DNA from 4 places in the Shewanella sp. 1180_01 genome. Region 2 is predicted to be linked to each of the others. Evidence: predicted binding sites of a transcription regulator. Region 2 holds the regulator's gene; each other region holds the start of a gene.
What was found. Region 2 encodes LexA, which represses DNA repair genes until DNA is damaged. Its sites were predicted from a motif close to TACTGTATNNNNATACAGTA; they were not measured.

Region 1: the regulator LexA is predicted to act here: its motif matches at 1,767-1,786, upstream of recG (ATP-dependent DNA helicase RecG).
Region 3: the regulator LexA is predicted to act here: its motif matches at 2,722-2,741, upstream of recA (recombinase RecA).
Region 4: the regulator LexA is predicted to act here: its motif matches at 5,096-5,115, upstream of recN (DNA repair protein RecN).

The regions. Positions count from the first base shown of each region.
Region 1 covers NZ_VXCT01000007.1:16,021-23,552, reverse strand. The annotation lists gene recG (ATP-dependent DNA helicase RecG) at 1-1,750, opposite strand, end outside; gene FW758_RS06000 (response regulator transcription factor) at 1,935-2,531, opposite strand; gene FW758_RS05995 (sensor histidine kinase) at 2,531-3,610, opposite strand; gene FW758_RS05990 (hypothetical protein) at 3,695-4,399, opposite strand; gene FW758_RS05985 (calcium/sodium antiporter) at 4,614-5,558, opposite strand; gene FW758_RS05980 (AMP-binding protein) at 5,738-7,402, opposite strand.
Region 2 covers NZ_VXCT01000056.1:18,986-26,517, reverse strand. The annotation lists gene FW758_RS20490 (ribonuclease T2 family protein) at 1-686, shown strand, start outside; gene FW758_RS20485 (VOC family protein) at 767-1,540, opposite strand; gene mtr (tryptophan permease) at 1,690-2,946, opposite strand; gene plsB (glycerol-3-phosphate 1-O-acyltransferase PlsB) at 2,946-5,369, opposite strand; gene lexA (transcriptional repressor LexA) at 5,530-6,150, shown strand; gene FW758_RS20465 (cell division inhibitor SulA) at 6,147-6,659, shown strand; gene coxB (cytochrome c oxidase subunit II) at 7,062-7,532, shown strand, end outside.
Region 3 covers NZ_VXCT01000015.1:3,901-11,432, forward strand. The annotation lists gene alaS (alanine--tRNA ligase) at 1-689, opposite strand, end outside; gene FW758_RS10275 (regulatory protein RecX) at 1,059-1,529, opposite strand; gene recA (recombinase RecA) at 1,547-2,614, opposite strand; gene mutS (DNA mismatch repair protein MutS) at 3,017-5,587, shown strand; gene rpoS (RNA polymerase sigma factor RpoS) at 5,791-6,771, opposite strand; gene FW758_RS10295 (peptidoglycan DD-metalloendopeptidase family protein) at 6,852-7,532, opposite strand, start outside.
Region 4 covers NZ_VXCT01000015.1:37,013-44,544, reverse strand. The annotation lists gene ribBA (bifunctional 3,4-dihydroxy-2-butanone-4-phosphate synthase/GTP cyclohydrolase II) at 1-692, shown strand, start outside; gene ribH (6,7-dimethyl-8-ribityllumazine synthase) at 823-1,302, shown strand; gene nusB (transcription antitermination factor NusB) at 1,314-1,718, shown strand; gene thiL (thiamine-phosphate kinase) at 1,797-2,753, shown strand; gene FW758_RS10420 (phosphatidylglycerophosphatase A family protein) at 2,769-3,263, shown strand; gene recN (DNA repair protein RecN) at 3,407-5,065, opposite strand; gene FW758_RS10410 (AEC family transporter) at 5,194-6,156, opposite strand; gene FW758_RS10405 (LysR family transcriptional regulator) at 6,456-7,355, shown strand; gene FW758_RS10400 (DUF3319 domain-containing protein) at 7,377-7,532, opposite strand, start outside.

The sequences.
Region 1 (7,532 bases), on a different contig from region 2:
CGACTCGTCCGCGCAGTTGGTGTAGTTGTGCCAAACCTAAACGTTCAGGGTTTTCAATGATCATCAGGCTGGAATTAGGCACATCAACGCCTACTTCAATCACGGTTGTCGCCACCAGTAAATGAATTATGCCCGCCTTAAAATCGGCCATAATTTGCTGTTTTTCGGCACTCTTCAATCTGCCATGCACGAGACCGATATTGAGCTCGGGCAGGGCGAGACGCAGTTCTTCGGCGGTGTCTTCGGCGGCTTGGCATTCGAGCACTTCGGATTCTTCAATCAGAGTGCACACCCAATAGGCCTGACGTTTATCTGTGATGACGGCGTTACGCACCCGTTCAAGCACTTCGTTGCGGCGAGAATCGGCAATCGCCACTGTGGTCACAGGTGTCCGTCCCGGCGGCAGTTCATCTATAATGGATGTGTCGAGATCCGCATAGGCTGTCATCGCTAGCGTGCGCGGGATCGGCGTTGCCGTCATGATCAATTGATGCGGGTGGAAACCTTGGCTCACGCCTTTTTCCCGCAGACCTAAGCGTTGGTGTACGCCGAATCTGTGCTGCTCATCTATGATAATTAACGCAAGTTTGTTAAAGACCACATGCTGTTGGAAGATGGCATGGGTACCAATCACCATCTGGGCGGCGCCGGATTCAATATCCGCAAGGGATTGCGCTCTGACCTTACCTTTGAGTTTACCCGCCAGCCAACCGACCTTAAGTCCGAGTGGCTCAAACCAAGCGGCAAAGTTAGTTGCATGTTGCTCGGCCAATAGCTCGGTCGGTGCCATCATGGCAACTTGATAGCCGTTTTCAATCGCTTGAAGAGCTGCCATCGCCGCGACTAAGGTTTTACCTGAACCTACATCCCCTTGCACTAAGCGCATCATAGGGTGCGGTTGTTCTAAATCTTTGCCTATATCGGCCACCACTCTTTGCTGGGCGCCTGTGGGCTTAAAAGGCAAAGCGGCAAGGAAGGGATTGAGCAACTGCCCCGTGGCCTGCATGGTGACGGCAGCGTCTAAATTACTGCGCTGTCTTAGGCGTAACATGCTGAGATTATGGGCGAGTAATTCTTCCTGCACGAGTCGCTGCTGGGCTGGGTGTTGGCCTAACTCTAAATCAAACTGTGAGATCCCCGCAGGAGGTCGATGCAGCGTTTGCAACGCTTGTTTAAGGCTGATTTTGTTTGGTTGCAACTGCGGTGGCAGCAGCTCAGTTAAGCCGCCATCTTCCAGTAATACCAAAGCTTGCTCGGTCAGCTTGAGCCAACTTGCCTGTTTTAATCCCTCAGTTGTGGGATAAATCGGCGTTAGGGTATCACTCAGATGAACATCTTCACCGGGATACACGACTTTATATTCTGGATGCACTATCTCAGCTTGATGGCCGCCACGGCGCACTTCACCGTAGGCGCGGATCATCAAACCGTTTTGCATGGCATTACGCTGGGCGATAGAGAAGTTAAAAAAGCGCAGGCTCAAGCTGCCCGTATCGTCGCGCACATTGCAGACCAGCATACGCTTGCGGCCTTGAATGATTTGCGTCGATTGGATTTCAGCTTCTATGGTGCCGTAACTGCCGGGCATGAGGGCGGCAATCGGATAGATTTGGGTTCTGTCTTCGTAGCGCAGGGGTAAGTGAAACAGCAGATCTTGTACTGTTGTGATGCCGAGCTTTGCGAGTTTCTCCGCGACCTTTTTGGCGACGCCTTTGAGGTCGGTGATCGGAACAAGATCCAATTGCTGCAAGTCGTTAGCACTCAATCACTGTGAATTTATACATATATTAACAGAGAATAAGCGTAAGGCAATCTCAAGCAGAATGAGGGACTTATTTGCCAGCATAACTAACGTCAGTTTGCGGTCCTTAGGTTTCGGCTAAGGCCGCAGAAATTGTCGATATGAACGAAAGAGTGGTTAACCGTGAGCGTGTTTATAGCCAGCCCTTTTGTTTGGCGATGCGTGCTGCGTCGATTCGGTTGCTGGCATTGAGTTTAGCTATGGCTTCGGAGAGGTAGTTACGCACTGTGCCTTCGGCGATAAAAAGGGTTTCGGCGATGTCGGCGGTGGATTTGCCTTCACTGGCGAGGCGTAGGGCGCGGCGCTCTTTATCGTTGAGTGGGTCAACGTCACCAATTGCCATCATGGCAAGTTCAGGATCGATAACCCGTTTACCCGCCATAACTTGTTGAATCGCGTTGACTAAGGTTTCTGAGGGCGCATCTTTTAGTAGAAAACCGCCGACTCCAGCTTCGATAGCACGTTTGATATAGCCCGCGCGGCCGAAGGTGGTGATGACCACTACCTTAGTTTGACTATGTTGATCCTTTAACCAAGCTGCCAGCTCAAGGCCTGTGCGGCCGGGCATTTCGATGTCGGTTAGCAAGAGATCAAAGCTTTGCTGTTTGAGTAGGCTTAGGGCCTCGTCGCCGTCACTCGCTTGGGTGATATTAAATCCTCCCGCAAGCGTGAGGAGTGCGGCAAGCGCGCCTCGCACCATGGCTTGGTCTTCCGCCAATAAAATCTTCATTAATCTGTTGCTCCCTGCAAAGGTAAACTGACGGTAAATGCATATCCCTGTTCGAGATTATAGCTCAAGCTGCCGCCTAAGCTGTCAAGACGTTCGCGTATCCCCGTGAGGCCATTGCCTTCAGCGATAGGTTTACTTGTGCCATTATCTTTGACCTCAACGACTAGCCTATCTGCTTGCTGAATAAAGTCGATAATACATTGGCTTGCGCCGCTATGGCGTAAAATATTATTCACTAGTTCAGTGACAATTAATCCCAGCTGGCTCTCCATTCTGGCGGGCAGTTTAGGGATATTGCCTGTCAGCTCGACACTGACTCCTTTTTCCCTCAATAGTTTACACAGTTGCGTCACGCTATCCGCGAGACCCTTATGTTTGTAGTCAGATACGGTGTGACGAATTTGGCTGAGGCTCTCACGGGCAATTTGGCCGAGTTCATTAAGCTGGATTGTGGCCAGTTGGTATTCTTGTTTTGCCAGCAGTTTTTCGGCCAGTTCTGCCTTAAGCGCAATCGAAGACAAGCTGTGGCCCATGATGTCGTGTAGATCGCGGGCAATGCGTTCTCGCTCAACCATAGCCGCTAAGGTACTAATTTCTTGGGTGCTTTGCTGTTCTTTCAATTTATGTTGATGACGCCTGCGTTCGGCTACGCCAAACATGCCTACACCGAGTACCAATCCTGAGCCGTAAAGCGGAAAGTAGTAACTGTTAAAGTCGTAAATCTCATTGAGGGCAAACAACAGGCCGATTAAGGCGGCAATAGCCAACAGACAGGTTCTGAGAGGATAAAAAAAGCCAATGAAAAAAGCGGCAAAGGTGAATAACGAGATAGATCCCGGGTTGATTGGCGTGATTGCTGTGGCGATGGCCACCATCATCAGAATGGGGCGATAGGCGCTATTCTGATTGCACTTATAGGCCCAAAAATAACTGGCAATAAAAGGAATGAGCACGGCAAAGCTAAGGGCGATTTTCCATGTTGGATACACATTGATGGCAAGTGGAATAAGATAAAACACTAAGTTTATCAAATACACCCAAGCCAGTTTTCGTTCGAGCTGAAGATGCGTGCTGAGCATAATGCCTCAATGAAACTGTGTTATTTATTCTGTTTAGGGATTGGCGCTGGGGTCAGCGCCATCAGTCCCTGTTAACAACTTGGTCTAGTTTGCACTTAATTGCTGATTTTGTTGAAGCAAAAATTTTGCCCAACCGTAATCTGCTTGCACTTTGATCGCCTGTTGCCAATCTTCACTCGCGCCTTGGCTATCGCCTAATTCCTGTTTAGCAAGCCCGCGCCACGTGTAAGCTTCGGCTTCCCCCCAACAAATATCGTCGCAAGGTTGGGCGAATCTTTCTATGGCCGTGGTGGCGAGCGTCTTAGCATTTTGCATGCTGCCGCCAAACATAGCAGGCGTGTTGTAGGCGGCGATCGCTTTAACCAACGCGACCCGTGGATTTTGGGGTTCTAACTGCTCGGCGTTGGCAATGGCTTTGGCTGATTTCATGCCGAGAGTTGCGCCTTTGCTATTGTCTAAGGCGATTTGCATGCCATAAACCGACGATAACAGCGCTAGGGATTCCGCGTCAGCTTGGCTGGTTTCTAAGGCTTCCAATGCGGTTTGCGCATTAGTCAGTGCACTGCTGGCGAGGACTTTTTGTCCCATGACATTGACGCTAATGGCTAAGCGATAGTTCGCATAGGCTTTATCGTAATCTTGGGTGCTGGCACTCAGTTGTTGCAGCTGCGCTAGGTTCATCGAGTTTGAGGCCGCATCTATGCTGGTGATATTGGCATTAGAGGGCGACGCTGCAAACGCGTGGCTGCTGATAAGCGCTAAGCTTGAGACGATTAATAATGTTTTCATGGTATTTCCTTATTGAGTAAGTTTCCCCGTGTTTGGGTACGGACTCATTATCAGAAATTCGACAGGAGAAATGCAGACACAAAGGTCATGGCTTTCGCATGACAAATGTCATCAGTTGGAGGGGGTTAAACTTGTCTTTTTTAAAAAGTGCGAAACCCAGATAGCAAAACACCGGAGAGGCTCCGGTGTTTTAGGTGGATATTACCGCTGAGTGTTATACCAAAGCTTGAGCGCTCGCTTGGTTAATCAGGTAACCCATGTAACCTAAATAGGTCAGTAGCAGCACAGAACCTTCGCGGCGGCCGATGCGTAATCCCGTCCATGCAAAAGGCAGAATCACTATGGCTAAAGCTAACATCACCATAAAGTCGAAGGGTTGGAAACCGAGTGATGATACAGGATGCACTATGGCGGTAACGCCTAAAATACCCAAAATATTGAATAGGTTAGAACCCACAACGTTACCGATAGCGATATCGCTTTGACCTTTTAGTGCCGCAATCACTGAGGTCACTAACTCTGGCATACTGGTACCAATCGCCACGATCGTTAAGCCGATAATGACTTCACTAACGCCGAAGGTTTTCGCTAAATCGACTGCGCCGTTTACAAACAGAATACCGCCGCCAACCAGCATGCTAATGCCGACTAGGATGAACAGGCCAGAAAGCAGTGGGTTATTGGGGCCCGCTTCAATCTCTTCGTCATTCTTGCTGTTTTTCGAGCTGATATAACTAAAGGTTAAATATCCAACCAGTAGTGAAAGCAAAACCACACCGTCAATCAGGCTGAGTTCGCCGTCTAACAAGAGTCCCCAGAACAGCATAGACGCCAAGATCATCAAAGGGATATCGCGCTTCACCACTTGGGATTGCACTTGGATAGGGCGGATTAGCGCCGTGATCGCTAAGATCAAACCTATGTTGGCAATGTTAGAGCCGATAACGTTACCTAAGGCGATACCACTGTTTCCGGCGAGGGCAGATTTGACACTCACGGCCAGTTCTGGTGCGCTAGTACCAAAGGCAACAATAGTTAAGCCTATGATAAGTGGCGTAATACCTAAGCGTAGGGCGATAGCACTCGCGCCACGCACTAGGGCTTCGGCGCCTAAGGTTAAAATAATAAAACCGCCAATAATCGAGAGTGTAATGAGCATCACGGGACTTTGTTAAACCTATATTGAATGAGAAAGTACAAGGGAATCATCCCTTAGCCGACTGGCGCACATGATACGTGGTTTTATCGAATTTTGACAGAATATGTCATAAAAAAGCACGCCGGGGCGTGCTTGATTTGTGTCGATAACCACATTGGGCATCACTCTGTTTAGCTGAGCTATTTTTGCGTTAACTCATCTTCCCAGCGAACTTGGGCGCCACGAATGCCATCAACTCGTTCGCTAAAGGCTTTTTCAAGCACATGGCGTTTGATCTTAAGCGTCGGTGTCAGCACATCGTTCTCAATCGTCCAAGGATCGTTAACCACGATAATGGCATCGACGTGTTCGTGTGATTCTAAGTGCGGATTCACGCTATCGAGTGTCGCCTTGAGTGAAGCGCGGACTTCTTCGCGGGCCTGCAAACTAGCGCCTTCGGATAATTGCACTAATGCGACCGGATGCGGCAGACCTGAGCCAATCACGCAGATCAGTTCAACATGCGGGTCCTGCGCCAATTTACGTTCGATAGGCACAGGCGCGACATATTTTCCCTTGGCGGTTTTGAAGTTGTCCTTCACTCGGCCAGTAATGGTCACGCAACCATCGGCATCAATAGAGCACAAATCGCCAGTGTGGAAGAAACCATCGGCGTCGAAGGCCGCTGCAGTGGCTTCGGGCTGTAGATAATAAGCCGTCATTAACCCAGGACTCTTAAGCAGCAACTCCCCATCTTCACCTTGGCGGATCTGACAATCCTCAACCGGGCGACCCACAGTGCCAATTTTACGGGCATCGAAGGGGTAGTTGATAATCGAGTAGGCGCAGTTTTCTGTCATGCCCCAAGCTTCACAAATGTTCAGACCAATGCTGTGATACCAGTGGATCAGCGACGGCGGAATGGGCGCAGAGCCAGAGCCGAGCAAACGACAATGGTTCAAACCTAAGCCTTTATGGATTTTGTGCTTCACTAAGCTGCTGATTAACGGGATCTTCAGCAATAGATTCAGTTTACTAACACCAATTTTGTCTATGATGTTTTTCTGGAACAGGCTCCACAAACGCGGCACTGAGAAAAATACCGTCGGTTTTGCCCTTTGCACGTCGGCGACGAAGGAGTCGAGACTCTCGACGAAGGCGACCACGCTGCCGGAATAGAAGGATGAACCTTCAATCGCGACGCGCTCTGTGATGTGCGCTAAAGGTAAATAGGATAACAATCTGTCATTGCCGTCGGTGCGCAAATCACGCACTACCGCTTGGCAGGTCCAGCCATAGCTGGCGAAGGTTTGAATCGCGCCCTTAGGTTGACCCGTCGAGCCAGAGGTATAGATAAGTGTCATCACTTGATCAGGCAGCGGCAGCGGCGCATCAACTAGTGGATAACCTAGTTTAAGTAATTGTTCCCATTGATATTGGGCTGGCATTGTATCGTAGGGCATAGCAAGGCGTAGCAGCTCGCCGCCGACACCGGCTTCTTGGTCGGCCCAATGGTCGAGCTTGCCGAGGAAAATGGCTTTTGCACCGCTGTGTTGCAGCACATAGCGAATGGTATCTGTGTTGGCCGTTGGGTAAATCGGCACGCTAACATAGCCGCCGTGCATTAACGCGAGGTCGGTGATAAACCATTCGGCGCAGTTTTTAGAGAGTACGGCAATCTTATCACCGCGCTCTAGGCCTAGATGCTGTAAGGCACCGGCCAGTTGTTGCACTTTTTCTTGAACTTCGGCCCAAGTAAAATCAAGGAATTGACCCTTGATAGGTTGGCGTAAATAGACTTGATCCCCCTGAGTCTTAGCCCAGTGCGCCAGCATTTCAATTGGCGTCTTAATCGCTGTATCCATTGGCAATTCCCTGTTCTTTATTGTTATTTTGGCTGCACCCAGTATGGCGAGTTTTGTGAGCCCGCGCAAATAGTTTACAGGATTGTAAAATATGAGAATGGAGCCCAAAGCCTACAAGCTGAGTATGAAA
Region 2 (7,532 bases):
AAGGGGATCAATGCCGAATCGGCGGTGAATTTGACGCCAACGTGCTGGCATTAAGCTGGCAAAGCACCTTCTGCGAACTCTATGGCCGCCGCAAAGCCGAATGCCGCGCCCTCAGCCAAACGCCAGAATCGAGCCAGTGGCAACACTTCAGCCTGCACGGACTGTGGCCGAATAAACAACAATGCGGCACACGTTATGGCTATTGCAGCACAGTCAAACTGCAACCAAATGATTTCTGTACTTATCCTGAGCTTGAACTTAACCCATCGGTGCGCAAAAATTTAGAAGAAGTCATGCCAAGCGCCCAATATGGCACCTGTTTAGAACGCCACGAATGGTGGAAACACGGCACTTGCCGTAGCCAAGACCCTAACGAGTACTTTTTATTGGCAACCCAGCTGACCCAAGCGGTCAATGCCTCGGCATGGGTACAAAAATTTATTCATGAAAACATAGGTAAAAGTGTCAGTAAAAGTGAGTTAAACCAAAGTTTTGATATCAGCTTCGGTCAAGGCGCTCACACTAAAATGAGTCTAGAATGTGGCAAGGGATTACTGAGTGAAATCCGCATTAATTTGCCCGAGGTCATTAAAGCCTCAGACTCCTTGCCTAGCCTACTCGCCAAAGCTAACAAGGCAGGCAGAGGCTCCTGCCCTGAGACAATCATGATTGATAATGCCAATTAAACAAATGGTTAGACGAATAAAAATGGCGACTAAGTGTCGCCGTTTTTAATCTTAAATGTGACTCGTCCTAAATATAGCTGTCACATCTGATTAAGCTTGATTACCGCAAAGGTGGCACCTTGGGCGTCGGCTATCACAGAGAATCTACCCACATCGGGGATATCACTGGGCGGAATGCACACTTGCGCGCCTAACGCTTGGGCTTTTTCTGCAAATGCATCGCAATCGGCTACTGCAAAATAAAGCAGCCAATGGGGAGATATATCGCCCCATTCGGGCATGATGGTCATCATGCCGCCGATGGATTGACCATCAACTTGCCACTCAGAGTATTCGATGTCCGGCATGTCGCTGGGCGAGTTAGTCCAAGGGAATATTGTGCAGTAAAAGGCTTCTTCAGCGCGTGGTTCTTTACATGCCAGCTCAACCCAGCAAAGGGTATTGAGTTCACCCTGACGGCGAGCACCGGTATGATTCTTCGCTTGCCACAGCGCAAAACGTGCGCCCTGTGGATCGCTCACCTGCGCCATCACGCCCGCATCAGCAACAATATGCGGCCCCATGTGCACTTGGCCACCCGCCGCTTGAATCGCTGCAATGCTGGCATCCATATCATCAACGGCAAAGTAGACACGCCAATGGCTAGGGATCTGCGACTCTGACTCGGGGATTTGGTACATGGCACCTAAATCATCCCCCGCTAAATTGAATAGCGAAAAATGACCTTCTGGGATCGGCATGTCAACTGAATCCCAACCAAATAACGCTTGGTAGAATGTCTTAGCAGCTTGCCAATCGTGGCTTGCGAGTTCAACCCAACATGCATGTCCTTGTGCGTACTGAGTAATTTTCATCATTTGCTCCTTCGTTTTTACAATCATTCGAGTTAAGCCTGAGTTCGGGCTTCTGTCCAGTGTCGGGATAAAAAAGATCTGCAGAATTAAAACTCAATCGCCAAATACAAAAAAGCCCTCACGCAGAGGGCTTAAATCATCGAAAAAAATTAGGAATATTGCGGCAGTAAATTTGCCATCGCGAGCAAATGACAAGCACCCGTGACTATGCCAAATAACACCACAAGAATAATCAGCGGCGTACCGCCTATCACTCTAAAACCTGTGCTCTCGGGGAATAACTGCCGTGATTTATAGGCCATCAGCGCCGGGACGATTACCGCCCACACTGTCGCCGCTAAAGCCGCAAAGCCAATCGCCACTAAAAAGCCGTCGGGGAACAGTAATCCTAAAATCGTCGGCGGCACAAAGGTCACTAACGCAGTTTTCATCCGGCCCGAGCGCGAATCGTCAAAACCAAACAAGTCGGCGAGATAATCGAACAAACCTAAGGTTACCCCTAAGAAAGATGAAGCCACGGCCAAGTTAGCAAACAGGGTCAACATACTGTTCAACCAGCTACTTGCCATCACTTCAGACAAAGCGCCCACCAAGACACCCATATTGCCGCCTTGGGCAATAATGTCGATAAACTGGCTGCGGGGAATATTGCCCATAGTCGCCACTAACCAACAGGCATAAATCACCAGCGCGATAAAGGTGCCGACGAAAATCGCCTTGATAATGGTGGAAGAATCTTTGCCGTAATACTTCACTAAGCTGGGGACGTTACCATGGTAGCCAAAGCTGGCAAGACCAAAGGGTAGCGCCGCCCACAGATAAGGTGAAAAGCTATTATTACCATCGGGTTCGAGCAACTTAGTCACATCGATTTCGATCAGTAAATTGCCAATAGCAAGGAAGAAGGTAATGATCATACCGCCGAGCATAATCGTGGTAATGCGATCCACGGCCTTAGTGCTGATCAATACAATACTCGCCAACACTATGGCAAACACCAGCCCAGCAACACTTTGCGGTAACTCAATTCCCATGCCCTGCAAGCTGTGGTTTACAATCGAACCACCGCCGCTGATATAGGCATAAGTCAAAATATACAGCACGAAAGCGATAGAAACACCGTTAACTATCCGCCAAAACTGCCCTAAGGTTTGCTTGCTTAAGGTGTCAAAACTAGCACCGGGTTCGAAATGCAAATTGGTTTCGAGTAGCAATAAGCCCGACATCAACATGCAAAACCAAATGCCCAATAACATTAAAATCGAATAGCCAAACCACATACCTGCACCGACCACGGGCAGAGAAAACATCCCTGCACCTACGGTCGTGCCAGCAATAATCATGGCGCCGCCGAGCAAGGACTTACCTGCGGGCTTATGCTTAGCCGCATTCATATGATTTGCCATTAAACTGTGTGCTCCGCGGTGACACTCGCCACTATCGTTTGTTTCACTGACGGACGTAATAAGCTATTGGCTTGATCTCGTATGCGATTGATATTGGACTTATCTTGGTTATCCGCTAGATATCCCAATTCTTTGAGCTTAACGCTCAAGGTGCCGTAAAGTTTTTTATCATAGAACTCAGGCGCGGTAATGCCATGTAAAGCGCCTAAACGCTGGGCGAGTAGATGACTCTCAGACTCAAGTTCTGAGCGCTCCATCTTAGGTCTGTTCGCTAACAGATTGAAAATTATGGCATAGCGTTGCAGAGTCTCGCTCACTGAACTGGCTAACAATAATAGTTGGCTAGTGTGTTCAGGCACGACAGTTAAGGTATCAGTCTCAACCACTAACCCTTGTTCAATGAAGAAATCCAGCACTTGACTGACATAGGCAGGTACATCCTTAATGCCCATGAAGAGTTCGGCTTTCAGCAGTGGATAAAAATCGGCAACGATTGACACAACTTGCTGACGCGGGATCTGCTCATTATGCGTTAAGCAGCTCGCAATTAATGACGGCACAATAAATAAGTGGATGATATTGTTACGATAGTAAGTCATAGACACTGCCTGACTCGCCTCGATAGACACGATTTCACCTAAAGGATCGGCGCAAACAACAAACTTGTTCAGCTCTAAACCTTGCTGCACTAAATGCTTACCATCACCTTCGGCAACCGAAGTATAAGTAGTGTAAGGCACTTTTTTGAGTAGAGTCAGATACAGATCAAGCTGACGTTCCAGCAGACTGCGCTCTAAGGCATTTTGATCTGTGGCCAGCAACACTAAACTCGTCAAGGTCACCGAACTCGCCGCCGCCGCATCGTTGATATTCGTCATCACTCGATTCGCCAGCACGTTTACCGCTGGCGTTAACCAGCTTGGTTTTTGCTCAGGATCATCGGCCAACTCAGTACGCCAGTTTGGCGCGCGCTCATTTAAGAAGTTTTGCAGAGTAATCGGCTCGCCAAAGTTCACATACCCTTGGCCGAAATTACCCAGTTTGCGAATCGCACCAAACACCTGCCACACAGATTCTTTTTTCTTTTTCTTACCACTTAACTCTTTATGGTACGTCGCCACTTCCATCACATGGTCATAGCCTAAATACACAGGCACTAGCGTGACTGGACGCTCGATACCGCGCAGCACGCTGTTCATCGTCATAGCGATCATGCCGGTTTTTGGCGCCAATAGCCGACCGGTACGTGAGCGGCCGCCTTCGGAGAAATATTCCACCGAATAACCTTTAGCAAACAGTTGATCTAAATATTCACGGAATACTGCGGTATACAGCTTGTTGCCATTAAAACTACGGCGGATAAAGAAGGCACCACCGCGACGGAACATAGGTCCAGCGGGCCAGAAATTGAGGTTAATACCGGCAGCAATGTGCGGCGGAACCATGCCTTGATAATACAAAATATACGATAACAGCAGGTAATCCATGTGGCTGCGATGACAAGGCACATAGACAATCTCGTGGCCATCATGGTGCAACTGGCGAACTTGCTCGGCGCCTTTAATGTTGATCCCGCTGTAAAGCTTGTTCCACAACCAAGTTAAAAAACGCTCGGCAATACGCACTAAACTATCTGAGTAATCTGCTGCGATTTCATCGAGATACTCAATAGCCGTCTCGCGCGCTTGGGTCTCAGAAATCTTTTTGTTGGCCGCTTCTTCTTGAATCGCTTTACGCAAGGACTCGGATTTGAGCAGCGAATGAAACAGTGCTTGGCGATTTGGCAGCACAGGCCCTGTCATCACCTTACGTTGACGGCGGAAATGCACCCGCGCGACCCGCGCTAATTTATGGGCAATCCCCATGTCAGTGCCGTGTTCGTCGGCCATGTATCGCAGAGATACCGCATTTGAAAACTGTACGAAGTTATGTCGACCTAAGAATAAAATCATCAAGCATTTGCGCAGCCAAGTCGGGTTTTCCCGCTCAAACACAGCCGCCTTCATAGTGTCGTCTTCTTTCCCTGGCGTGCGGCCCCAATACAGGCTCACGGGCACTAGTTGAATGTCTAATTCAGGGCGTTCCTTATGCACGGCCAACAAACGCATAAAGCATTCGAGGAAAGGCTCGTTACCGGCACGCTCACCAAACAGCGGCTTACGCCCTTGAAGGCAGACAACCCGAGGCGCAATCACACCATTTGCCACTAAAGGCTCATAGGGGCTCGGTAGTCCTAACTTAGCCGTTATTTCACTCAGGGCAGCGATGTCACTCAGCGATTCCGTTTTCATCACATAAGCAAGGGGTCTGGAGGCATCCAGATTCAGATCGGCAAAGGGATCCTGAGGCACAACAATAGTGTGCACTAAGTGTTTTTGGATCCAGCGTAATGATTTCAACCAAAGAGAGTCGTGTTTAGGCATTATTCTTATGCAATTAAGTACGTTTACTAGCCCGGTAGAATACCAGACTATGGGTAATATTCGCTAATTCTCTCCAACATAGCTAAAAAGTGGTTAATACTTGCGCTGCAAATAATACTGTATATACTAACAGTAACTGTATAGAAAAACAGGAAACACCATGAGACCTTTGACGCCACGCCAAGCTGAAATTTTAGAGCTAATTAAACGAAATATTGCCGATACTGGCATGCCACCCACTCGGGCAGAAATCGCGACCCGTTTAGGTTTTAAGAGCGCCAATGCGGCTGAAGAGCATCTTAAAGCGTTGGCGAAAAAGGGCTGCATTGAGATCATGCCAGGCACATCGCGGGGCATTCGTCTGACTGCGGAAGTCGAAGAAGTAACTGAAACAGGTTTACCGCTTATCGGTCAAGTAGCCGCTGGCGAACCTATTCTCGCCCAAGAACATGTTGAACAGTACTACCAAGTCGACCCAAGCATGTTCCATCCCGCCGCCAATTTTTTACTGCGGGTTAAAGGCGACAGCATGAAGAATATCGGCATTCTCGAAGGAGATTTGCTGGCAGTTCATAAAGTACAACAAGCCAGAAATGGTCAAGTGGTTGTCGCTAGAGTCGACGACGATGTCACTGTTAAACGTTTCGAAAAAAAAGGTAATGTGGTCTATCTACACGCCGAAAATGAAGACTATTCCCCGATTAAAGTGGATTTAGGCTATCAAAGTTTAACAATTGAAGGACTCGCCGTCGGTGTGATCCGTAATGGAGATTGGCTATGAACAAACTACTTGGCAATGCACCCCGCCACCCGGGCTTGTGGCTCGATGAAGTACGTGATGCCGACTATGACTGGCACCATGCACCTATCGCCTGCATGCCAACTAAGACTCAAGGTCGCCAAGAATTAATCCATCTGAGCGCGCAACTCGCCCAGTTAAGCCAACAGGGCCGTTGGTTAGTGCTCATCAACCCACCGAGTATTGGCTACAAACAAATGCTCGCCAACGCTGGCGTGCGTATGGATAGAGTCTTGCTGGTGCACGCGAAAGATGAAGTGGAAACCCTGTGGGCGATGGAAAAAGCCTTAACAAGTGGTACGTCCAGTGCGGTTATTACTTGGACCCAATCATTAGATGCACGCGATAATCGTCGCCTGCAAATTGTCGCTAAAAGTGCCCGCGCCATGGGCATAGTGCTAGAAGACGTAAACAGTCACTTACATGGCGACGTACGCATTGAGCAAGGTAGCCTCTTCGGCCAACAATCTTTTTTTAGTGCTGTACATTAAATATTCATTTAATTTTTTACCTTGAAAGCCGCCTCGCCTATGAATGTGAGGCTTTTTTTTGGCAATTTTTCAGACAATTAGATAAATAAGTGATCTTGATCAATATTTAAACAGCAAGTATGGTTGATTTAGTCGGCGATGATATATCGCCGCCCGTGGCAAATAAATCGAGCCGTAATCGAGTTCAAAATGCCACTAAAAATAGAGAACAGATTTATTTCAGTCGTATGTGCCAGCGTGGCTAATACCAGCAGTAACAATACTTAATTAAAAGTAACAGCCGCCAACGCACGTTGAAGTCAAAAACGCTTTTTTGGGAACTGAAGAGTTTGCATAGAGTTGAGACTTACTGTGTTGCTCTTCTTTGTAGTTGCTATTCGCAATTGGCAGAGGAGAAGTCTTGTGAAGCAATTGTTGTATTGTTTACTCGTGGTGTTATTCGCACCACCGTTGGCCGCCGCGGACATGCGGTTCAACATGACCCCTGGCGTAACCGAGATCAGTGGCAAGGTTTATCACTTGCACATGACCATCTTGTATATCTGCTGCGCCATTGGCCTTGTGGTCTTTGGCGTGATGATTTACGCCATGATCAATCACAGAAAATCCAAAGGCGCTGTCGCGTCGCACTTTCACGAAAGCACTAAAGTTGAAATCGCTTGGACGATTCTGCCATTTATCATTTTGATCTTAATGGCGATTCCAGCGACAAAGACCTTAATTGCGATGGAAGATCCCAGCAATGCCGATCTCACCGTTAAAGTCACAGGTTCCCAATGGAAATGGCACTACAGCTATTTCGATCAAGACATTGATTTTTACAGCATACTCGCAACCCCAAGAACACAAATCGACGGTACCGAAACCAAAGGG
Region 3 (7,532 bases), on a different contig from region 2:
TTAGGCAAAGGTAGCATTTCACCCGATGCTTGACGGTTGTACTGCATGAAAACGATGTTCCAGATTTCGATGAAACGGTCGCCATCTTCTTCGGGACTGCCAGGACGGCCGCCCCAAATATGGTCGCCATGGTCATAGAAAATCTCAGAACATGGGCCGCAAGGACCGGTATCACCCATTTGCCAGAAGTTATCTGACGCATAAGCAGCACCTTTGTTGTCGCCGATACGGATAATGTTCTCGGCAGCAACACCAATCTTTTTATTCCAGATTTCAAAGGCTTCATCATCTGTTTGATAAATAGTGACACACAGACGTTCTTTCGGCAGCTTTAAAGTTTCAGTTAAGAAAGTCCAGCCAAAGCGAATCGCTTCTTCTTTGAAATAATCACCAAAACTGAAGTTACCCAGCATTTCGAAAAAGGTGTGATGACGTGCTGTATAACCGACGTTATCTAAATCGTTATGCTTACCACCGGCGCGTACACAACGTTGAGCAGTGGTCGCACGCGTATAATTGCGTTTGTCCATGCCAAGAAACACGTCCTTGAACTGGTTCATGCCTGCATTGGTAAATAAAAGTGTGGGATCGTTGCCTGGCACTAATGAACTACTGTCCACAACTTGATGACCATTGCTGCGGAAAAATTCGAGGAAAGCGCTTCTAAGCTCTGCTGTAGTTTGATACATGAAATCATCCTGAATTGGGTAAGCATTACCAGCTACGCCTTAGGCTAGCCGTATTTCTATTTGCCCAGCATTATAAGCAGACTGAGTAAGGACGACCAGCCTTGATTGGTGATATGCACATCAGGAATTTAATATTTTTGCGTGAATAGCCCATACCAGAGTAGCTAGAGGCAAAACAGCAATAATAAAGGACAATGACAGACTCTGCGGGTTAGGTGCAAAAAGTACAGTATTTGAGCAAGTGGGTAAAGGGTCGGGCACGAAAGCAACAAAGCCCATTTGATGACATTTTAGGGGAGATTTTCTGAGGACTTGTTAAAGAAGCTTTTGCAGTCTTAAGGTTACATCGCAATCGATGAGTTGAAGCGATTAATAATCGTTGTCGAGATCATTGGGATCTGAATCTAACGCATAAGTGATTTGATCGTAGCTAAAGCCTTGGCCCATTAAAAACCGCACTCGTTTGGCCTTTTCCTTCGCGATGAGATCCCGGGCTTTAGAGCCCTTCACTTCTGTTACGCGGGGAACGCCATACTTTTTGGTGGCCTTATCTTTTGCAAGCTCAAACCAGTCACAATCACTATTGGTTATCGCCGCTTCAATGCAATCTTTAGACAGGCCTTTTTGCGCTATCGCTTGGCGAATGCGGATGGCACCGTGACCTCGACTAATGTGGCTACGGACCAACAGTTCAGCATAGCGATTATCATTGATAAAACCGGAGGATTCACATGCATCGAGCACAGGTTCGATATCATTCAGTTCGAAACCTTTTTCGAGCAATTTATCGCGGATTTGTAGGCGGGAATAATCGCGGCGCGCTAACAGCGCGACCGCGATTTGACGGGCTGACTGACTCAGAATACTTCGCCTGTTTCTAAATCAACATTATCTTCCGTGCTAGCATCATCTTTAGCAGCCAGTGCACTAGGATTGCTCAAAAGTAACTCACGTAATGTCTTGTCAATTTCAGTAGCAATGGCTGGGTTTTCAGTCAAATATTTACCTGCATTAGCGCGGCCTTGACCGATTTTATCGCCTTTATAACTGTACCAAGCACCCGCTTTTTCAATCAACTTATGGGCTACGCCTAAGTCAACTAACTCACCAGTACGGTTAATACCTTGTCCATAAAGGATTTGGAATTCGGCTTGCTTGAACGGTGCTGCAACCTTGTTTTTCACCACTTTAACGCGTGTTTCGTTACCGACAACTTCATCGCCGTCTTTAATGGCACCAGTACGACGAATGTCTAAACGAACAGAAGCATAGAACTTCAGCGCGTTACCACCGGTTGTCGTTTCCGGGTTACCGAACATCACACCAATCTTCATCCGGATTTGGTTGATGAAGATAAGTAAGGTGTTAGATTGCTTTAAGTTACCCGCAAGTTTACGCATGGCTTGGCTCATCATACGTGCCGCTAGGCCCATGTGAGAATCACCAATTTCACCTTCGATTTCAGCTTTAGGCGTTAATGCCGCCACTGAGTCGACAACGATAACGTCAACAGCGCCAGAGCGAGTTAATGCATCACAAATCTCAAGCGCTTGCTCGCCGGTATCCGGTTGTGAACACAGCAGGTTATCAATATCTACGCCCAATTTTTTAGCATAGATAGGGTCGAGTGCATGCTCAGCATCGATAAAGGCACAGGTTTTGCCTTCACGTTGCGCTGCGGCAATGACTTCTAAAGTCAGTGTCGTTTTACCTGATGATTCAGGACCATAGATCTCAACGATACGACCCATTGGCAAACCGCCAGCACCTAAAGCAACGTCCAGAGACAGAGAACCGGTAGAAATGGTCTCAACATCCATAGAGCGATCTTCGCCCAGCTTCATGATGGAGCCTTTACCAAATTGCTTCTCAATTTGGCTCAATACCGCAGCAAGTGCTTTCTCTTTATTTGGATCGACCTTCATTCCAGTTCCCTCATCAAGACATGCCTTAAGCTGTCAAAAGTAATATTCAATTTACAAACGGGTAATTCAAAAAGCCGCGCTTTTCGTCTTAATTCTGCTGACTAGTATACTGTACAATCATACAGTATCAAGACCTGTGACTGAATTATTTTTAGCTCATGGGATTTTTAATATGGCCAAGGTTTTAGCGAATATCAAATCCGATATCGCATCCCTTTGACGAATATCCGTCATCAAGGGCTCAATTTTCGGTAAATTATTGCTAAGATTGGCGCAGCAAATTTTGCGTGGTCTTTTTGGCTGAAAATTGTATAGCAGTCTTCTGCTTCTCTAGCGCTTAATCCCCTGTAACCACACAAACTGTATCGCCTTTAGGCAGTCACAACGGACGATAACGATTTAATGAATGTAATTGATACCGATGATTTAGAAAAACATACTCCTATGATGCGTCAGTACTTGACCATGAAAGCAGAACATCATGACATGTTGCTGTTTTATCGCATGGGTGACTTCTACGAGTTGTTTTATGATGATGCTAAACGTGCTTCTGAGCTGTTAGGCATTTCACTCACGGCGCGCGGTAAAAGTGGTGGCGATCCTATCCCCATGGCGGGACTGCCTTACCATGCTGTGGAAGGCTATCTTGCGAAATTAGTTCAAATTGGTCAATCGGTTGCGATATGTGAACAAATTGGCGACCCAGCAACCTCTAAAGGTCCTGTTGAGCGTAAAGTGGTGCGTATCGTCACGCCTGGCACCTTAACCGACGAAGCCCTGCTGCAGGAACGTCAAGACAATCTATTGGCAGCCGTTTATCAAGGTAAAGTCGGTTTTGGTTATGCCACTCTGGATGTTTCATCCGGACGTTTTGTGATTGCTGAGCTCGACACACGAGAGTCATTAGAAGCTGAATTGCAACGCACTAATCCCGTTGAAATTCTCTACAGTGAAGACTTTGGCGAACTAGGTCTACTAAACGGTTTTAAAGGTAAACGTCGTCGCCCTGAGTGGGAATTTGATTACGACACTAGCATCAAGTTACTACTGGCTCAGTTTGGCACAAAAGACTTGCATGGTTTTGGCATCGCTGATGCACGTTTATCACTGCAAGCTGCGGGTTGCTTAATGCAATATGTCAAAGACACACAGCGCACAGCTCTGCCCCATATCAATGCCATTACCCGCTTCAATCAAACCGATAGCATAGTGCTCGATGCGGCAACTCGCCGAAATCTAGAGCTCACTCAAAACCTTGCTGGTGGCCGCGATAATACCTTAGCCGCAGTATTGGATAACACGGCGACGCCTATGGGCAGCCGCATGTTGCAACGCTGGATCCATCAGCCGCTGCGAGATCCAAAACACATCAAAGCACGCCAACAGGCGGTGACTGAATTACTCGATACCACCGCCCACGAAGGTCTGCATGAGCAGTTAAAGGCACTTGGCGATATTGAACGTATCATGGCAAGACTCGCGCTGCGTACAGCTCGCCCAAGAGACTTTGCCCGTTTACGTCAAGCGCTGGGCTTACTACCTGAATTACAACAGAGTTTAAGCACACTGAGCGCGCCGCATACGACTCAATTACGGCAACACTTAGGTGAGTTCCCCGCTGAACAAGCCTTACTTGAGCGCGCGATAGTTGATAATCCTCCCATGCTTATCCGCGATGGCGGAGTGATCCGTGAAGGCTACAACAGCGAATTAGATGAATGGCGCGGTCTTAGCGAAGGTGCAAGCGATTACTTAGTACAACTCGAAGCCAGAGAAAAAGAACGTACAGGTATCAACACCCTTAAAGTCGGCTATAACCGTGTACACGGCTATTACATCGAAGTGAGTCGCTTGCAATCCTCGCAGGTGCCGCTCAATTATCAACGCCGTCAAACCCTTAAGAATATGGAGCGTTATATCACGCCCGAACTTAAGGAGTACGAAGAAAAAGTGCTCTCGAGCCAAGGTAAAGCGCTGGCACTCGAAAAGCAATTATGGGAACAGTTGTTCGATCTTATTCTGCCAAAATTGCATGAATTACAAGATTTTGCTCGAGCGGCGGCAGAACTTGATGTGTTGAGTAACTTTGCCGAACGCGCCGAAACCTTAGGCTACACTTGCCCAGAGCTGAGCCAAAATATCGGCGTACAGATAGAGGCTGGTCGTCACCCAGTCGTGGAACGTGTGAGTCAAACACCGTTTATCGCTAACCCAGTGACCTTGCACAATCAAAGACGTATGTTGATTGTCACCGGACCTAACATGGGCGGTAAATCGACCTATATGCGCCAAGTCGCCTTGATCACGCTGATGGCCCATATTGGTTGTTTTGTGCCAGCAGATCGCGCACTGATAGGCCCTATCGATCGTATCTTTACCCGTATTGGCGCCTCTGACGATCTGGCCTCTGGCCGTTCAACCTTTATGGTCGAAATGACAGAAACCGCCAACATTCTACACAACGCCACCGCCAGTAGCTTAGTGTTAATGGATGAAATCGGCCGCGGCACATCCACCTATGATGGTTTATCGCTCGCTTGGTCGGCGGCAGAGTATTTAGCCCAGCAAGTCGGCGCTATGACCCTATTCGCCACCCATTATTTTGAACTAACTCAGTTACCTGAATTAATGGCTGGTGTTTACAATGTGCACCTCGATGCCATTGAACACGACGATACCATCGCCTTTATGCATGCAGTGCAAGAAGGCGCCGCCAGTAAAAGCTACGGCTTACAAGTTGCGGCGCTTGCCGGCGTACCAAACAAAGTGATTAAAGCCGCTAAACATAAGTTGCAGCAATTGGAGAGTCGCGATCATCAAGCTGAAGGAACGAGGACGCCTATTCAAAGCTTACTCGCGTTACCTGAACCAGTTGAGAATCCAGCGTTAACGAAGTTAAGTAGCATTAATCCCGATAACTTAACGCCAAAACAAGCACTTGATTTGCTCTATGAGCTGAAACGTCTGAGCTAACACTCTGTGAACGAGTGATATTCGCTAAGCGATATGATCAGCAATAAAGGACTAGAAACAACAACGCCCACTCTTTAGTGGGCGTTTTACTTTTATCGACTAGACCTAAGCACTAGACTAAATCACTAGACCTTAGCTAGGAGCTAGGCATAGAGATCAACGAACAACTGATCTTAGTTTCTCATTTATTAGTTTCGAAATAATTAGTTTCTAAACAATGCTTCAACAGATAAACCTTGAGATCCTAATAAGTCGCGTAAACGTTTCAATGCTTCTACTTGGATTTGACGTACACGTTCGCGGGTCAAACCAATTTCAGCACCCACATCTTCGAGTGTAGAAGGTTCATAACCTAACAGACCAAAACGGCGGGCTAACACTTCTCTTTGTTTAGTGTTTAACTCATTGAGCCATTTGACCACTGAATTAGAAATATCTTCATCTTGCACTTTATAGTCAGGGCCAACGTTATCGTCATCGGCTAAAATATCCAGCAACGCCTTGTCATTATCGCCCCCCAAAGGCGTATCGACAGAGGTGATTTTCTCATTCAGCTTAAGCATACGGCTGACATCTGCACTCGACACTTGTAGTTTTTCGGCAATTTCTTCAGCCGTTGGTTCGTGATCGAGTTTTTGTGCTAACTCGCGAGCGGTGCGCAAGTAAACATTGAGTTCTTTAACAACATGAATAGGCAATCGAATAGTACGAGTCTGATTCATAATGGCGCGCTCAATGGTCTGTCTGATCCACCAAGTCGCATAGGTTGAAAAACGGAAACCTCTTTCTGGGTCAAACTTTTCAACGGCACGAATTAAGCCTAAGTTGCCTTCTTCGATAAGATCAAGCAGTGCTAAGCCGCGATTGTTGTAACGACGGGCAATCTTTACGACCAGACGTAAATTACTTTCGATCATGCGATTACGGGATTTTGCACAGCCTTTTAAGGCTTTACGGGAAAAGTAAACTTCTTCTTCTGCGCTAAGCAGTGGGGAAAAACCAATCTCACCTAGGTAAAGTTGAGTGGCATCAAGATTTTTTTGCAGGTCATCTTGAACCTGTTGTTCTATTCCTAGCTCTTGAACTAAATCGGATGCAACTTCTTCTTTTTCCAGATCGAAGTCAACAGTGTCTACGGATAAATCTACTAGTGCTTCTGCGGCAGTGCTTTTTATGCGGCTCATGATTAAATCTCCCAAACCTGATTAAACTGCTGAATTAGTGCAATTTCCTATCCTCCATTTGCCAACAAGGCCCCAAGCAATCATTGTTTGGGTAAATAAGTAAGTGGGTTTACAGACTGTCCATGGTAACGAATTTCAAAATGTAACATTACCCGATTGGCACCTGTACTGCCCATTTTTGCAACTGTCTGCCCTGCGAGGACATGTTGCTTTTCTTTGACTAAGATCTTGTCCGTATGAGCATAAGCACTAAGGTAATCGTCACTATGTTTAATAATCACTAAATTACCGTAACCCCTAAGAGCACTTCCTGCGTATACCACCCGCCCATCTGCAGCAGCTTTGATGATATCTCCCCGATTCCCCGCGATCTTAATGCCTTTATTTCCCTGCTCATTGGCAGAGTAAGTCCCGATTAACTTCCCTCTTACTGGCCACTCCCACTGACTCACACTGGTTGGTAGTGTCGAAGTCGGTGGAACCATGAGCGAGTTAACATTTTGTTGGGAACTTGTTACAAGGTACGCGGGCTTAGCTTTCTGATCAAGTGTTTTTTTCAGATCATTACTTGACTTAGCACCGGTTTGAGAAACTTGATTATCTATTTGTTTTTTATCATTTTTACTAGAATTATTACCCGAGGAGCTCGTTTTCCTTCCATCTAAAGTTGTAGATTTGGACTGACTACTCGACTTAGCATTCGTTAAATATAAAATCTGTCCGGGGTAAATTGTATAAGGGTTATCTAACTGATTAAGTTT
Region 4 (7,532 bases), on a different contig from region 2:
TAACCCGCGCAGGCCACACTGAAGCCGGTTGTGATTTAGCCCGTCTTGCGGGACTTGAGCCATCGGGCGTTATCGTTGAGATTTTGAACGAAGACGGCACTATGGCACGCCGCCCAGATTTAGAGGTTTTCTCTGAGTTGCACGGTATTAAAATCGGCACCATCGCGGCATTAATTGAGTATCGCAACACCAAAGAAACCACGGTTGTGCGTGAAGCTAAATGCAAACTACCGACCCGTTTCGGCGAGTTCGACATGGTGACTTTCAGAGACACTATCGACAATCAACTGCATTTTGCCTTAGTCAAAGGTGAGGTGAAGAGTGATTGTTTGGTGCGCGTGCATCTGCAAAACACCTTCAACGATTTACTCCATTCAGAGCGCGATCAGCAACGCAGCTGGCCACTCGAAAAGGCGATGGAGCGTATTTCTGCAGAAGGTGGCGTATTGGTTTTATTAGGGAATCAAGAACATCCCTGTGAAATCCTCTCTAAGGTGAAAGCCTTTGAAGCCGAAGATCAAGGCCAAGCGCCTGCTTCTGCAAAATGGCAGGGGACGTCGCGCCGTGTGGGTGTGGGTTCGCAAATCCTCGCTAGCCTTGGCGTGACTAAGATGCGTCTGCTCAGCTCGCCTAAACGTTACCATTCACTTTCGGGCTTTGGCCTTGAAGTGACTGAGTATGTGGCGGACTAAAACCCAAAGTTACACTGAAGTAAAATTAACAATTTCTGATAATTTGCATAGGGCTCTGGGCAATTGGCTGTGATATCATGTCGCCACTTTTCGCCCCGAGCTGGGTGCTTTAGCTAAATTAGGTAAGATAATGAACGTAGTTCAAGGTAATATCGAAGCGAAAAATGCCAAAGTTGCGATTGTAATTTCGCGTTTCAACAGCTTTTTAGTTGAGAGCTTGCTTGAAGGTGCACTTGACACGCTGAAACGTTTTGGCCAAGTCAGCGACGACAATATCACTGTTGTCCGTGTACCAGGTGCGGTTGAGTTGCCGCTAGCTGCGCGTCGCGTAGCTGCCAGTGGTAAATTCGACGGTATTATCGCATTAGGTGCGGTGATCCGTGGTGGTACTCCTCATTTTGATTTTGTTGCAGGCGAATGTAATAAAGGTCTAGCTCAAGTTGCTTTAGAATTTGATCTGCCTGTTGCTTTCGGTGTTTTGACCACAGATACCATTGAACAAGCTATTGAACGTTCAGGTACCAAAGCGGGTAACAAAGGCGGCGAAGCTGCTTTAAGTCTGCTTGAAATGGTCAATGTTCTGCAAGAACTTGAACAACAGTTGTTATAGTAGGAAAAATAATGAAGCCTTCTGAGCGCCGCAAGGCCCGCCGTTTAGCCGTTCAAGCCATCTATTCATGGCAACTAAGCGGGAATAATATTGCCGATGTCGAGCATGAGTTTTTAACTGAACAAAGTCTCGACGGTGTTGATGTAGCTTATTTTCGTGAGCTATTTTCAGGCGTTGCAACGAAGAAAACCCAATTGGATGAGCTGATCATCCCGCATCTGGAACGCCCGATTGATGAAGTGTCTCCAGTAGAGAAAGCCATAGTTCGTTTAGCGACCTATGAGCTGACTTTCCGTAAAGATGTGCCATACAAGGTCGCGATTAACGAAGCGATTGAGTTGGCAAAAGCTTTCGGTGCGGACGAGAGTCATAAGTTTGTGAACGGACTGCTCGACAAACTGGTTGCACGCAAGTAATAAAGACAAACGGTATCTTAGGATACCGTTTTTCATTGCTAACAAAGGTGGCCGATGTAAGTCGTGCCAAACTGTACAGTGAAAGAATTCCAATTAATTGAATGTTATTTTAGCAACCGCGGCCCCACTCGCCGCGATGTGAAGCTTGGCATCGGTGACGATTGCGCTTTAGTGCAACCCGCAGAAAATAAGTCGATTGCTATCTCCTGTGACACCTTAGTCGAAAATGTCCACTTCTTCCCCGATATGCCTCCCGCTGCCTTAGGTTACAAAGCCTTAGCGGTAAATTTATCTGATCTGGCTGCCATGGGTGCTGAACCTGCGTGGATGACGCTTGCCTTGACGTTACCCGCAGTCGATGAAACTTGGCTCAGTGGTTTTAGCGAAGGTTTATTTGAAGCGGCCGATTACTATGGCATCGCCTTAATTGGCGGCGATACGACGCGTGGCCCACGGGCGATTAATATCACAGTGCACGGCCAAGTCCCACAGGGGAAGGCCCTCACGCGTCATGGTGCTAAAGCCGGTGATTGGATTTATGTTACGGGCACGCTCGGAGATTCGGCCTTAGGTCTGGATATCATTCGCGGTGCGCAGCAAGCCAGAGCCGAACATAAAGAATTCCTGATTAATCGCCATTATCGTCCAACACCAAGAGTCTTAGCCGGCCAAGCTTTGCGCTCGCTTGCCTCCAGTGCAATCGATCTTTCCGACGGGTTTATCTCGGATATCGGTCATGTGCTTAAGGCTTCGGCAGTCGGTGCGGTTGTCGATGTTAATTGCATCCCGCTGTCACGCGCGATGCAAGATACCGTCAGCGAGGAAAGTGCTTTAGGTTATGCGCTGACAGGGGGCGAAGATTACGAACTGCTGTTCACCGTTCCTGAGGCGCAAAAGGGCGCACTGGAAACTGCCTTGAGCCATGCAGGAGCAAAGTTTGTTCGTGTTGGACAAATTTGTGCGGGCAGTAAGCTCAAGTTGCAACTCAATGGCGAGCCGTTTGCGCCGCCTTATAACGGTTTCGAGCACTTTTAAGCTAAGAGCATGTTAATGAAATGGTTGTCAAAGGATCAGGTGCTAACGCGCCTGTCATTAAAAAATCCTGTCCACTTTTTGGCACTCGGATTTGGTAGCGGACTCGCGGCTAAAGCGCCCGGAACCTTTGGTACCTTAGCTGCTATTCCCCTCTATTTATTGATGGCGCCCTTACCACTTGCTTGGTATATCGGCTTAACCTTAGTGGGGGTATTCGCAGGATTTTATATCTGTGGTAAAGCGGCGCAAGACATGGGTGTTCACGATCACGGTGCTATTGTGTGGGATGAAGTGGTTGGACTACTGATCACTATGCTAGCGGCACCAAGTGGTTGGGGTTGGTTGTTAGTGGGCTTTGGTTTATTTCGCTTTTTCGACATCATCAAACCTTGGCCTATTCGATGGCTTGATGCCAAAGTTCATGGTGGCTTTGGCATTATGATTGATGATGTGTTAGCGGGCGTGTTTTCGTTTATTTGTCTGCAAGGGCTAGTCTGGTGTGTTAGCTAACATTTTCGCTAGTCTGACATGATAGCTAATCTAACTTGTTAGTTAACATGGGCAACAACTAACCCTTACTCTTGATTTTGCATTTTTCTGATTGAAGCTTGATTGAAGGGATTCGCTGCTTATCCCTTTTCTGTTTGATTCTACTATTGCAGCAGTTCCCTTGCGTTCGCTAGGGTATTGCTGGTGATAGTATCGCCACCTAACAGCCTTGCCAGCTCTTGAATACGTTGCTCACGATCGAGCGACTTCATTGTGGTCTCAGTATTGCCCGCCTTATTAAATTTATCGACGAACATGTGTTGATGACCATTGCCCGCAACTTGCGGCAAGTGAGTCACGCACAGTACTTGGGTCGATTCCCCTAAGCTACGTAACATGCGGCCCACCACTGCGGCGGTGGGGCCGGAAATCCCAACATCCACCTCATCGAAAATTAATGTCGGCGTGGCAACTTTCTTCGCGGTAATCACTTGGATACCTAAGCCTATCCGTGAAAGTTCACCGCCAGATGCGACTTTCGAAATCGGTTGCAAGGGTTGGCCAGGGTTAGTGGTGACCATAAATTCGATATTGTCACTGCCATTGGCTGACATTTGCTCTGGGTTGAAATTGACTTCGATAGTAAATTTCCCCTTAGGCATATTCAGTTCGTGGATTGACTGAGTCACCAGTTTGTCGAGTTCTTTGGCATATCGAGCGCGGCTTTGACTGAGCTTTTGTGCGTTGCTAAGGTAAGCGGCTCTGCTGGCATCGACCTGCAATTGAATTTCTTCGAGCTTGCTTTCGTCACTGTCTAAGGTGCTCAGTTCTGCCTTTAATGCTAAATGATGTTCGGCCAGTTTATTTGGGCTGACATGGTGCTTACGCGCCAGTTGCATGGCTTTTGATAGCCGTTCTTCTAAATAGGCAAAATGAGCTGGATCGAGTTCAAGCTTACTCAAATAGTGCTGTAATTCGCCTGCGCTTTCTTGCACTTGGATTAATGCATCATTGAGCATAGTGTTGATATTGCTTAATGCAGGATCGTAGCTTTGCAGATCTTCGGCGAGGGAAACGACTCGATTAAGCAGCAACTCTATATTGTTCTCTTCGCCTTCAGTGAGTATATCTAAGCTCGCCTGACAGGTATCAATCAACTCAGTGCCATTGGCCAGACGTTTGTGTTCTTGCTCAATTTCATCGAACTCATCGACTTTAAGATCAAACTCATCGAGTTCTTCTACTTGATATTGCACTAATTGCTTACGGGCAATACGTTCATGCTGGGAGGCTTCGAGTTGTTTTAGATCGGCCTCAATTTGCTTGCAGCGTTGAAAGCTGGCGGCAACCGTATCGATAAGCAATCTATGGTTGGCATAACTGTCGAGCAAGGTGAGTTGATGTTCACTTTTTAACATTGCATGGTGCGCATGTTGACCGTGAATACCGATAAGCAACTGACCCAGTAATTTGAGCTGTGTCAGTGGTACTGGATTACCATTGATGTAGGCGCGTGAGCGGCCATCGCTACCAATCGTTCGACGTAGGATGCACTCATCATCGAGTTCAAGATCGTTATCTTCTAACCAACGTTTTGCCAGTGGAATATCGTCCAAGGAAAAGCGGGCGCTGACCTCGGTTTTATTGGCTCCGGGGCGAACACTGCTGGCATCGGCGCGATTGCCTAGGCACAGGCCTAGCGCATCGATGGCGATTGATTTACCTGCACCGGTTTCACCTGTGATGCTGGTCATACCGGGGCGAAAATCCAGTTCTAAAAAACGGACGATAGCGAAGTTATTAATGCTGAGTTGGCAAAGCATAGTGAATTCCTGTCGAAAAACATACCAAACCACTGTATTGATAAACAGTATATACTGATTTTATATACAGTAAAGTGGCTTGGGTAAATAATCGGCATTATTGGCAGTAAATATTTTTAATTAACTGATTATGCATGGGTTCTTACTAAGCTTTCTAAGATAGGCAAACTAAAAAAAGTAACTAAGGTGCCAAATAGAATGCCCTGAGCACTGGTTGAAGCCTGAGTATTATAACGCTGGGCGAGTAAGTACACGCTAGCGGCTGTGGGCAGTGCGCTCAAGATCACGCCCATGATCAGGTAGTCGCCGCTCACGCCAAAACGGTTAAGCATAAAGTAGACGAGTGCCGGTTGGATAGCCAGCTTGAAGAGGTTGATAAGGCTCAGTTCGATAAAATTCTTGGGGCTAAATACGCTGCTATCTTTCTGGTAGCGCATCGCTTTGGCGAGTACCATGCCGATAGCAAATAGTGCGCAGGGGCTTGAGGTATTGCCAATTTGCTGGATCATTAGCGCCAGCCCAGAAGGTAGTTTTATCTCTAGCGCCGAAATGCCGACACCAATTAAGCTACCAATAACGATAGGGTTTTTACCGACCGCCATCGCCATTATGACTAAGGCGTGGTGTTGTCTTTGGGTGTTTGTGGCCAGTTCCATCGAGACTAAGGCGACGGCAAACATCAGCACGGATAATAAGCTGGCAATCGCGGCGGCGACTAAGGCACTTTGCTGCTGCGGGAATAAGAGGATAAGCAGTGGAATACCAATAAATGCCGTATTACCAAAGGTGGCATTGAGGGCTCGAATGGCGGCAACCGCATGCTGTTTAGGGGTAGCAAGCAGCGAGAGCCCAAGGCAGACAAGATAAGTAATCACCATAGCCGTGCTGTAGCCTGCAATAAATCCCCATTGCAAAATTTCATCAATCGGCTGCTGGGCGAGGGCGATAAGCATGATCGCAGGGAACGCAATATAGTACACATATTGGTTCAGGACTTGATCCGTATCGACGGGCAAGATTTTTAATTTTTGCACTAGTGTGCCGAGCAACATGATCCCGAAGACGGCAAACAGAGGGGTTAAAATGGTCATTTCCCTCACTCATCCTTACGATTAAATTTGAATAAACTCAGCCACCACCGTCATTTCTACTATCGCTCTGATTTTAGGTGGGCGCTTGCCTTTTTTATGTCACGTTAGAACCAGAACTAGCGCCAGCGCAGTAAAACTCGCCACAAAATAACATATCATTTCAGTCTAAGGCTATTGCGCTATGGTCGTATAAGTGGATTAATTGATGTTTAAAACACAATGACTTAGCGTACGCTGTGATTGTTGATGACTTTATATAGTGCCTAAAGTGGGCAGCTAGAACAGAATTAGGACATGCAATGAGTGATGATTTAGGCGCTGAACTACAACTTGTCTATCTTTTTGTGCATTTAGTCAATGCGGGCAGTTTTTCGCAGGCGGCGAAGGAGCTTGATATGCCCATTGCCACAGTGAGCCGCAAGTTAGCGAAGTTGGAAGAGAAGCTCGATAAGCAGCTTTTTATGCGCAGCACACGCAAGTTACGACTGACGGAGGAAGGACTGGCGCTCTTTCAACGCTACCAGAGTGTGGTTACCCAATTTGATGAACTGAGTGGTGCGGGCAGCGATAAACCCGAGGGCACCCTGCGCATCGCCGCGCCAATTTCGATTATTTCCATCGTGTTTATTCAAGCTTTGAATGAATTTGGCCGCCTGTATCCCGATATCCGTTTGCACATTTCCCAGAGCAATGAGTTAGTCGATTTGATTGACAAGGGCATAGATGTGGCGATTGTCGGCGGGGCTCAGCCTGATTCTTCTTGGGTGTCGAGTACCTTAGGCGAGCTGGATTATTGCCTGTTTGCCACGCCAGAATACTTGGCTCAGGCACCTAAACTTGAGCATCCCGACGATCTCGAAGCCCATCAACTGATAAAAGTCTGGCCGCTGTTTAATTGGCATTTAAAGCATCCGAGCGGTGAGTCTTTCTATTTTAATGGCCCAACTAAGTTGACCCTCACTGATTTACACGGTGCGATTCAGGCGACCTTAGGCCATGGCGGGATCTTGTATGGTCCCGAACTATTTGTAAAACAGCAGATTAAAGAAGGGAAACTTAAAGTATTATTACCAGAATGGATTGGCGAGCAGAGGCGGATTTCGATTTTATATCATCAGCGCAGTCAGCAGCCGCTAAAGGTAAGAGTCTTTATTGAGTTTATGCAGTCAAAAGCGCCAGAGTTATTCTCTATGCGTTGATTTAACGAGGGGAACGGATGCTTAACGTCTTTTAGGTTTTACCGTGTTTTTGCTCATGGTATTTTGCGTTTGTTTCGCGTCCTGCAGGCTGGAGCGTGTCGCGGGTAATATGCCGAGCTCTAAAAAGTATCCCACTAAACGACGCAGTTCGAATAAAGAACCGATACGCTGTTGATC